Regions from separate parts of the Streptomyces sp. NPDC126503 genome, predicted to be linked through region 1. Evidence: predicted binding sites of a transcription regulator. Region 1 holds the regulator's gene; the other holds the start of a gene.
What was found. Region 1 encodes HspR, which represses chaperone genes until heat shock. Its sites were predicted from a motif close to TTGAGNNNNNNNNNCTCAA; they were not measured.

Region 1 (5,015 bases):
ACAAGGGGCGCTGGGCCACCCTGGAGGGCGTCGCGCGCATCCGTACGGACGCGGAGACGGTCGCGGACGCGGTCGCCCGCTACGCCGAGCGCTACGGGCGCACGCCCAGCCCGAACCCGGACCGGGTCGTCATCGAGATCGCCCTCACCCGGGCGATGGGCCGCGCCTGACGCACGCGGAGCCCGGCGCGCGGTGCGCGGGCGCCCGGGGGTCGTGGACGCAGCACAGCGGCGCCATCGCGTTTCAGGTCCGCGATGGCGCCGCTGTGTGGGGGAAGTACCTGAGCGACTTGTAACGACGGGGGAATCGCTCAGGCACTGCGGGGGGTGGCGGTGATGGTCTCTGCCTCGATCAGCTGGTGGTCCCGCTGGTCGAGATTGACGAAGATCATGCCGTACCGGATGGCACAGCGGATGGGCTGCGGGGCGCCGCGGGGACGGCGGAGGCAGCGGTAGGCGCGAATCTCCTCGTCGTCCTCGCGCCTCACGAGGATCGGCTCACCGAAGAGGGTGACCATCAACGACTCGCCACGGTGCGGCACCGCGGTGACGAGATCGATGAAGTGCCACCCCGAGCGGTAGGCGCTCGCCATCTCGCGCCGGAACCTGGGGTCGTCGGGAACGTTCATGAGCCCGCTTAGCTCCAGCCGGGGTCGTCGAGCTCGGCCGGCGCGACGTGCCAGCCCGGGTCGCCGAGTGCGGTCGTCACGTCGGCGGGTGCGAGGTGCCAGCCCGGGTCGGCGGCCGTCACGCCCGCCGGCTCCGAGTGCCAGCCGGGGTCCTGCACTCCCCCGGCCACGCCCACTGCGGCAGCCGCGATGAAGGCGACTCCGGCCACTGCGCTTATGAGCTTCTTCATCATCACCGAACAACCTCACTTGAAGACAACGTCTCTCACAACGTCTCTTTCCGACCCCCGCGAGACAAGACGATGACTTACTCTCTGCGCCTGCACCACCAAACCCAGGCATCATGTTCCTGAGATGCAGGAGCCTGGGGGTGTACATATGCGGAAACAAGCGGACGAAACCGGTCACCCTCATTCGCACGCGGAGCTCTGCGAGGCAGGCACCGAGCTGTACGCGTCCGCCCTGCGGACCGGGCGAATACCCCGGTCAGACGCGGTCGCGGCGCCCTGCCTGCTCGACCTCTCCCTGCTCCACCCCGACCCGGACGACGCCCAGTGGCTCCGGCCGGTTCCGCCCTCCGCCGCGCTGGCCCAGCTTCTGCAGCCCATCGAACGCGAGATCCTCGAACGCCGCCGGCTCACGGTCGCCCTCTCCGACGCGTTCGAGCCGTTCATGGCCATCAGCGCCCTCGACTCCGCCAACACCCATGCCATCACGGTGCTCGAAGGCATCGACCGGATCAACACCACCCTCGACCGGGTCGTCGCCAACTGCCGCAAGGAACTCCTCACCGTCCAGCCCGGTGGCGGCCGTCCCGCCCACGCCCTGAGCGAGGCCCTCCAGCGGGTCTCCCCGCTCCTCGGCCGCGGCATCGACATGCGCACGCTCTACCAGCACACCGCGCGCCACACCGAACTCACCCTGGCCTACCTGGAACACGTCGGCCCCGAGGTCCAGGTCCGCACGCTGGAACAGATCATCGACCGGCTCATCATCGTGGACCGCGAGGTGGCCTTCATCCCGGCCCGCAGCGACCGCCAGGTCGCCCTGGAACTCCGCCACCCCGGCCTGGTCGCCTACCTCGGCGGCGTCTTCGACCAGTTCTGGCAGCTGGCCGTGCCGATCCGCGAGGAGATCCCCTACGACATCAAGACCGACGACATCAGCGGCGTGCAGCGCTCCATCGCCCGCCTCCTCGTCGAAGGCCACGTCGACGAGGCCATCGCCCGCCGGCTCGGCATGAACGTCCGCACCTGCCGCGCCCACATCGCGAAACTCGCCGCCGCCCTCGGCAGCGGCAGCCGCGCCCAGCTCGGCTACCTCATCGCCCGCTCCGGCATCCTCGACCAGGACGCCTGAGCCCCCGCCCGCCCCCGGACGCCCGGCGCGAGACGCGCCCGCGCCCCGACGCCCGCCCCTTGGACCCTCACCCCATGTACGTACAGATCGACCTCGACGGCCCCGCCGGGACCCTGCGCGTCTCGGGGCACGGGCTGCCCACCGTGGAGCTGGTGCGCGCGCCCGGGACCCGCCCCGACGCCCACACGCCCATCGGCACCCGCGAGGCGGCCCTCCTGCGGCTCACCGTGGACGGCGAGCCCGCCGTCGTCCGGCCGGCCCGAGGACGGCTGCTGCGGCGCTCGTACCGGGTGGACGTACGGACCGGCGGCCACCGCCACCGGCTCGTACCGACCTCGTACGACACCAGCCGGCTGACCCGCGACGGGCGGCGCGTCGGCAGCCTGATCTCCTCCGGGGACGGGCGGGTCACCGACACCTGGGAGGACGGCGCGACACCCCTGGACATCGCCGTCGGCACCGCCCTGGCCGCCGCCTTCGGCACCGGGGCCGCGCCCTGGTTCGAGACCGTCGGCGACATCGTCTCCGAGCTGATCCCCTGAACCCGGGCCCCGTACGGCGAGAGGCCCCTCCACACCCGTGGAGGGGCCTCTCGATCACCGGCAGCCGGCGAGGTCAGTCGCCGCGCCCCGGCCGCCAGACCACCAGCGCGCTCGCCTGCTGCACGTCCTGATAGGGCACCAGATCCCGCCGGTACGAGGCGTGGACCTGAGCCTCGCGCTGCCGCATCGCCGCCGCCGCGCCCTCGACCGCGGCGGTCAGCTCCGCGACCCGGTTCTGCAGCGCCGCGACCTGGTTCTCCAGCTCGATGATGCGCTTGATTCCGGCCAGATTGATGCCCTCGTCCTGCGACAACTGCTGCACTTGGCGGAGCAGTTCGATGTCCCGGGCCGAGTAGCGCCGCCCGCGGCCCGCCGTGCGGTCGGGGGAGACCAGACCGAGGCGGTCGTACTGCCGCAGGGTCTGCGGATGCAGACCCGAGAGCTGGGCCGCCACCGAGATGACGTACACCGGGGTCTCGTCGGTCAGTTCGTACGGATTGCGTCGGCGCCCTTCCACCGGGTCACGCTCCCTTCGCTGCCTGGAACAGCTCCGCCCTCGGGTCCTCCGAGGCCGTCGCCTCGCGGTAGGTCTCCAGGGCCTCACGGGCCTTGTCGTCCAGCTCCTTCGGCACCGCGACCTCGATCGTCACGAGGAGGTCGCCGCGGGTGCCGTCCTTGCGGACCGCGCCCTTGCCACGGGCGCGCATGGTGCGGCCGTTCGGAGTGCCCGCGGGCAGCTTGAGGGTGACCGCGGGGCCGCCGAGCGTCGGCACCTTGATCTCGCCGCCGAGCGCCGCCTCCACGAAGGAGACCGGCACCGTGACGGTCAGGTTGTCGTCCTTGCGGCCGAAGACCGGGTGGGCGTCGACGTGCACCACGACGAACAGGTCGCCGTTGGGCCCGCCGCGCTCGCCCGGCGCGCCCTTGCCCCGCAGCCGGATCTTCTGGCCGTCGGACACGCCCGCCGGGATGCGGACCTGCATGGTGCGGGAGGACTTGGCCCGCCCGCTGCCCTTGCAGACCTCGCACGGGTTCTCGGCGATCAGGCCGCGGCCCTTGCAGTCCACGCACGGGTCGGTGAGCGAGAAGCCGCCGCCGCTGCCGCGCGAGACCTGTCCGGTGCCGACGCAGGTCGGGCACACCCGGGGGGTGCCGTTCTTGTCGCCGGTGCCCGAACACGCCGCGCACGGCTGCTGGCTGGACATCCGCAGCGGTACGGTCGCGCCCTCGATGGCCTCGGTGAAGCTGAGCGTCACCTCGGACTCGATGTCGGCGCCGCGGCGGGGCTGGGTGCGGGCACCCGCGCCGCCGCGGTTGAACAGTCCGCCGAAGACGTCCCCGAGGCCGCCGCCGAAGCCGCCGGCCCCGGCGGGACCGCCCTGGGCGCCGCCGAAGAGGTCGCCCAGGTCGAAGTTGAACGAGCCGCCGCCCGGGCCGCCGGCCCGGAAGCCGCCGTTCCCGAAGAGGGCGCGCGCCTCGTCGTACTCCTTGCGCTTCTTGGGGTCACCGAGGATGTCGTTGGCCTCGGAGATCTCCTTGAAACGCTCCTCGGCCTTGACGTCACCCTTGTTGGCGTCCGGGTGGTTCTCGCGGGCGAGCTTCCGGTACGCCTTCTTGATCTCGGCCTCGGTGGCGTCCTTGGGGACGCCGAGGACCTTGTAGTAGTCCTTCTCGACGAAGTCCTTCGTGCTCATCGACGTCCCTCCTTCCGGACTGCTCCGGCACTCATGGCGTCACCCATGGCGTCACCCCTCGTCGGGGGCACCGCTCTCCTCGTCGGACGCCTGCTTCTCGTCCTTGGCGCCCGACGTGCCGGCCGTGCCCGCCGCGCCCGGCTGGGGCTCGGCGACGGCGACGCGGGCGGGCCGGATGGTCCGCTCGCCGATCCGGTACCCCGGCTGCAGGATCGCCACGCAGGTCGTCTCGGTGACGTCCGGCGCGTAGCTGTGCATCAGGGCCTCGTGGATCGTCGGGTCGAAGGGCTCGCCCTCCTTGCCGAACTGCTGCAGGCCCATCTTGGCGACGACGGTCTCCAGCGACTCGGCCACCGACTTGAAGCCGCCGACCAGTTCGCCGTGCTCCCGCGCGCGGCCGATGTCGTCCAGCGTCGGGAGCAGCTCGGTCAGGAGGCTCGCGACGGCGATCTCCTTGACCGTGACGCGGTCCCGCTCCACCCGGCGGCGGTAGTTCTGGTACTCCGCCTGGAGGCGCTGGAGGTCCGCCGTGCGCTCGCCGAGCGCGGCGCGGGCCTGGTCCAGCTCGGCGGTGAGGCCGACGGCCTCCTCCGGCTGCTCGCTCTTCGCGTCCCCGGCCGGGGCCGCCGTGTCCTCGGGGGACTCGGCGGTCTCGGCGGCGTCCTCAGGGGTGGCGCCGGAGGGGACGTCGGGCTTCTCCTCGAAGCCCGGAGTCTCCTCGGTCACGCCTGGCCACCCTTCGGCTTGTCCTCGTCGACGATCTCGGCGTCGACGACGTCGTCGTCCTGCGCC
Region 2 (5,015 bases), on a different contig from region 1:
GCCACCAGGGCGAGCGCGGACGTCAGCAGCACCGCGCCGACCACCAGGGCGCCCAGCTTGGTCTTGATCGAGATCGAGATCCGCCGCCCGGTCCGCCCCGCGGGGGGCCCGCCGGCCCGCGTGAGCCTGCCCGGCCGGCCCGCGGGCCGGTTCGGGGCACGGTGGGGGACGCGGTCCGCGGCGCGGCTCACGGCGCCGGGGTCTCCAGCGCGTACCCGACGCCGTGCACCGTACGGATCCGCTCGGCGCCGATCTTCCGGCGCAGCGCCTTGATGTGCGAGTCCACCGTCCGGGTGCCCGAGGCGTCCGCCCAGTCCCACACCTCGGCGAGGAGCTGCTCGCGGGAGAGGACCGCCCGCGGGGTGTTCGCCAGACAGACCAGCAGGTCGAACTCGGTCGGCGTCAGGTGCACGTCCTCGGACCGCACCCGCACCCGGCGCTGCGCGTGGTCGATCTCCAGCTCGCCCAGGCGCAGTATGCCGCTGCGCGGGGTCACCGCCGCCAGCGCGGCCCGCTCCACGCGGCGCAGCAGCACGTGCACCCGGGCGGCGAGCTCGCGCATCGAGAACGGCTTCGTCATGTAGTCGTCCGCGCCGACCCCGAGCCCGACCAGCATGTCGGTCTCGTCGTCGCGGGCGGTCAGCATCAGGACCGGGACCGGCCGCTGCGCCTGGACCCGGCGGCAGACCTCCAGACCGTCGAAGCCGGGCAGCATCACGTCCAGGACCATCAGGTCCGGCTGCCAGGCCTCCGCGGCGTCGACGGCCGCGGGGCCGTCGGCCGCGGTCTGCACGAGGAATCCCTCGGCCCGCAGCCGGGCCGAGACGGCCTCCAGGATGGTCGCGTCGTCCTCGACGACGAGCACCCTGCGCTGGGCCCCCGGAGTGGCCGCACCCTGGTGAGTGGTGTGTGTCTGCTCCATTGCCCCGCCTCGCGTCGCCGATGTCGGTGCAGCAGCCTAGAGGTACCGGCGGCGTCCCGGCTACGCAGGCCTGATGCCGAGGTGGACCACGTCCGGGACGCCCCGGGCAACGGGGATCTCTTCGGTCCGTACCCCGCTGAATCCGGCATTCCGCAACGACTCTTCGAAATCGGTGGAGGGCCGCGCGGACCACACGGCGAGCACCCCGCCGGGGTTCAGCCGGGCCGCGCAGGACGCCAACCCCTCGGTGCCGTAGAGGTTTTCGTTGTCCTCCGTCACCGTCCAGTCCGGGCCGTTGTCGATGTCCAGGCACAGGGCGTCGTACGTGTCGGGGGAGGTCCGCAGGTACTCCACGAGGTCCGTGTGCAGGATCACGGTCCGCGGGTCGGCCAGCGCCGCCCCGGAGAGCGCGGCGAGCGGGCCGCGCCGGTGCCAGTGGATGATCGCCTCCTCCCGTTCCACGACGGCGATCCGCCCCCAGCGCGGGTCGGCCGCGGCGTGCGCGAGCGAGAACCCCACCCCGAGCCCGCCGATGAGGATCGAGGCACCGGCCCGGGCCTCCTCGGGCAGGGCGTCCCTGGCCGCGTCCACGAGAAGCCGCTCGGAGCGCCCGTCGGAGGTGTCCATCAGGAACGTGCCGTTGGCGATGATCTCGAAGTGCTCGGCGCGCCGCCGCAGCACCACTTCTCCGTACGGTCCCTCACGGCGGTCGAGGGTGACGGGGCTGGACATCGGGTTCACTCCGCTCTCGTCTCGGCAGCTGACGGCTCCCGGTCATCCTGTCGGGCGGGGCGGGGGCGGGACAAACGCCTTATGGGGCCGGGCGCGGGGTCCCGGGCCGGACGGGGTGGCGGGGGTACGGGTCCGGCCCTGGCTCCGGCGGTGGCCGAAATTCGCCCCCTCGTGGTTCGGGAAGTCAGCCGCCCGTGGGCCGGGGCCCCCGCCAGGCGCAGAGCGCCGTGCCCAGCACGAAGGCCGTCCCCGCGACGGCCCAGGTGCCGCCGCCACCAGGGCCGTACCGCCGTACGGTCCAGCACGCCGCTCGGGGTGTGCGGGCTCGTACCGACGCCCGCGGCGGCGAGCAGCGGGCCGAGGACGACCACCGGCAGCCGGGTCGCGTGGTCGAAACCGGGACGGGGGACCGGCCACCAGGCGCCCCACGCGGTGACCGCCGCCGTGCCGGCGAGGGCGGCGACCGCCCCCGGCAGGCCACGGGAGCGCGCGTACAGAAGGAACGGGGAGCCGCGGTTCACGGGGCCGGCACCTCCTCCGGGCGGCAGTGGTCGGCCGCGAGACGGCGGGCCAGGTAGGCGCGCTGGGCGGCGGGAGCCCTGGCGCGCGGCCGGTCCAGGTACTCCTGGGCGCCGGAGGGACCGGTGCCGTGCCCGGGCGGGGCCGGCGCCGGCCGCTCGTGCACGGCGAGGTGCACGAGGGCGGCGCGCTCCTGCCCCGGTCTCCGGAAGGCGTCCTCCTCGCAGGACCGCGCCAGCGGCTGCCCCACCGCCGCGTGGCGGAAAACCTCCGGTCGGGTGAGACGCCCCCGGACCGCCGTCCCCGCCCCGTCCGCGATCTCGACGTCTCCCGGTCCGGCGCCCGGACGACCGGCGCCGGCCAGTCCACCGGCCGTCCGCTCGCCACCACCGCCCGGCGGCCCGGCGCTCCCGTCCGTGCCGCTCACCCCGGCCCGTGCTTCCGCCTCGTCGTCCCTTCGAGGGCCTCCCCCTGAGGGGCGCAACAGTCTCACGCCCTGTCTATCGCCCGGCGGAGCCGCTTCGGTTCACGGCGGGCCGTACGTCCCTCGGGGCGGGGATCAGGGGCTCGTCGGCGGGCCGCCCTCCGGGAGGGCGTCGAGGACGCGCCGGAGCGCGGGCGGTACGGCGCCGTCGGTGGCGACGACGCGGTGCTGCCCGTGGGTGACGGTGTACCGGAAGCCGTCCCGGACCGGTTCGCCGGTGGGTTCGGCGGGCACCCGGTCGTACGCGGGGTCCTCCAGCGCCGCCCGCAGCCGGGCCACCCCGTCCGGGGTCATCCGGCCGTCGCGCGGCTCCTTCGCGCGGGAGTCCAGGGTCCAGCCGCCGTCCTCGTGGACGACCAGCCGGTTGCGCACCCCGGCGAAGCCGCCCGTGACGACGACCTCCACCAGCACCTCCTGGCCGCTCGGCTCCTGGCGCGGCGGCGAGGCCTGCCCGGTCGTCGCCGGGGCGGGCGAGGAGGGCTGCCCGGGCGGAGACGGCGCCTCCGTCCCGCAGCCGCTCGCCCCCGCGGCCACCACCACCGTCAGGAGCAGGGCCCCGCACCACCGTGCCCGTACGCGTCGCGTCATGGTCCGAGCATGCCCCTCCCGGGGGCGGGGCGCCGGGTGGACGCCGGTTCCCCCGGTGATCGCTCAGAGCGAACACGGGCCGGGGAACATTCACCGGCTCATGAGCATTGAGTCTGTACAGCTCAACTTGACTGCCGAAGGGGAGATCATGGCTTCTGAGTCCAAGGTGACCGCGCCGCTCACTCTGCCTGTGCTGCCGCTCGACGACGAGGTCGTGCTGCCCGGAATGGTGGTGCCGCTGGACCTGTCCGACAACGACGTACGGGCCGCCGTCGAGGCCGCCCAGGCCGCGGCCCGCCCCGGGACCGGCAAGCCCCGGGTGCTCCTGGTGCCCCGGGTCGACGGCACCTACGCCGCCACCGGTGTCCTCGGGACCGTGGAGCAGGTCGGGCGGCTCGCCGACGGCGACCCCGGCGCGCTCGTCCGGGGACGCGGCCGGGTCCGCATCGGCGCCGGCACGACCGGGCCCGGCGGCGCCCTGTGGGTCGAGGGCACCGCCGTCGAGGAGACCGTCCCCGACCCGCTGCCCGGCGCCGTGGCCGAGCTCGTCAAGGAGTACAAGGCGCTGGCCACCAGCTGGCTCAAGAAGCGCGGTGCCTGGCAGGTCGTCGACCGCGTCCAGCAGATCGACGGCGTCGGCGCCCTCGCCGACAACTCCGGCTACTCGCCCTTCCTCACCGTCGAGCAGAAGGTCGAACTCCTGGAGACCGCCGACCCGGTCGCCCGCCTCAAGCTCGCCACCGCCCAGCTCCGCGAGCACCTCGCCGAGCAGGACGTCGCCGAGACCATCGCCAAGGACGTCCAGGAGGGCGTCGACAAGCAGCAGCGCGAGTTCCTGCTGCGCCGTCAGCTCGAAGCCGTACGCAAGGAACTGCGCGAGCTGAACGGCGAGTCCGAGGGCGACGAGTCCGACGACTACCGGGCCCGTGTGGAGGCCGCCGACCTGCCGGAGAAGGTGCGCGAGGCCGCCCTCAAGGAGGTCGACAAGCTGGAGCGGGCCAGTGACCAGTCCCCCGAGGGCTCCTGGATCCGCACCTGGCTCGACACCGTCCTCGAACTGCCGTGGAACGAGCGGACCGAGGACCAGTACGACATCCCCGGCGCCCAGGCGATCCTGGACGCCGAGCACGCCGGCCTGCAGGACGTGAAGGAGCGCATCACCGAGTACCTGGCGGTGCGCAAGCGGCGCGCCGAGCGCGGCCTCGGCGTCGTCGGCGGACGCCGCGGCGGTGCCGTCCTCGCCCTCGTCGGTCCGCCCGGCGTCGGCAAGACCTCCCTCGGTGAGTCCGTGGCCCACGCCATGGGCCGCAAGTTCGTCCGGGTCGCCCTCGGCGGCGTACGGGACGAGGCCGAGATCCGCGGCCACCGGCGCACCTACGTCGGCGCCCTGCCCGGCCGCATCGTCCGGGCGATCAAGGAGGCCGGGTCCATGAACCCGGTGGTGCTGCTCGACGAGATCGACAAGGTCGGCTCCGACTTCCGGGGCGACCCGGCGGCCGCCCTCCTCGAAGTCCTCGACCCGGCGCAGAACCACACCTTCCGCGACCACTACCTGGAGGTCGAACTCGACCTCTCCGACGTCGTCTTCCTCGCCACCGCCAACGTCCTGGAGGCGATCCCGGAGGCGCTCCGCGACCGCATGGAGCTGGTCCGGCTCGACGGCTACACGGAGGACGAGAAGGTCGTCATCGCCCGCGACCACCTGCTGCCCCGGCAGCTGGAGCGGACCGGTCTGGAGCCGGGTGAGGTCGTCCTGGAGGAGGCCGCCCT

Region 2: the regulator HspR is predicted to act here: its motif matches at 3,353-3,371, upstream of lon (endopeptidase La).

Annotation. Positions count from the first base shown of each region.
Region 1 is NZ_JBEORS010000002.1:263,725-268,739, reverse strand. It holds gene ABTY40_RS04040 (pyridoxamine 5'-phosphate oxidase family protein) at 1-170, shown strand, start outside; gene ABTY40_RS04035 ((2Fe-2S)-binding protein) at 311-628, opposite strand; gene ABTY40_RS04030 (hypothetical protein) at 637-861, opposite strand; gene ABTY40_RS04025 (helix-turn-helix transcriptional regulator) at 1,007-1,987, shown strand; gene ABTY40_RS04020 (hypothetical protein) at 2,062-2,529, shown strand; gene ABTY40_RS04015 (heat shock protein transcriptional repressor HspR) at 2,603-3,046, opposite strand; gene dnaJ (molecular chaperone DnaJ) at 3,051-4,223, opposite strand; gene grpE (nucleotide exchange factor GrpE) at 4,275-4,949, opposite strand; gene dnaK (molecular chaperone DnaK) at 4,946-5,015, opposite strand, start outside.
Region 2 is NZ_JBEORS010000009.1:113,275-118,289, forward strand. It holds gene ABTY40_RS14690 (HAMP domain-containing sensor histidine kinase) at 1-80, opposite strand, end outside; gene ABTY40_RS14695 (response regulator transcription factor) at 188-922, opposite strand; gene ABTY40_RS14700 (spermidine synthase family protein) at 983-1,654, opposite strand; gene ABTY40_RS14705 (hypothetical protein) at 2,172-2,600, opposite strand; gene ABTY40_RS14710 (hypothetical protein) at 2,733-3,245, opposite strand; gene lon (endopeptidase La) at 3,394-5,015, shown strand, end outside.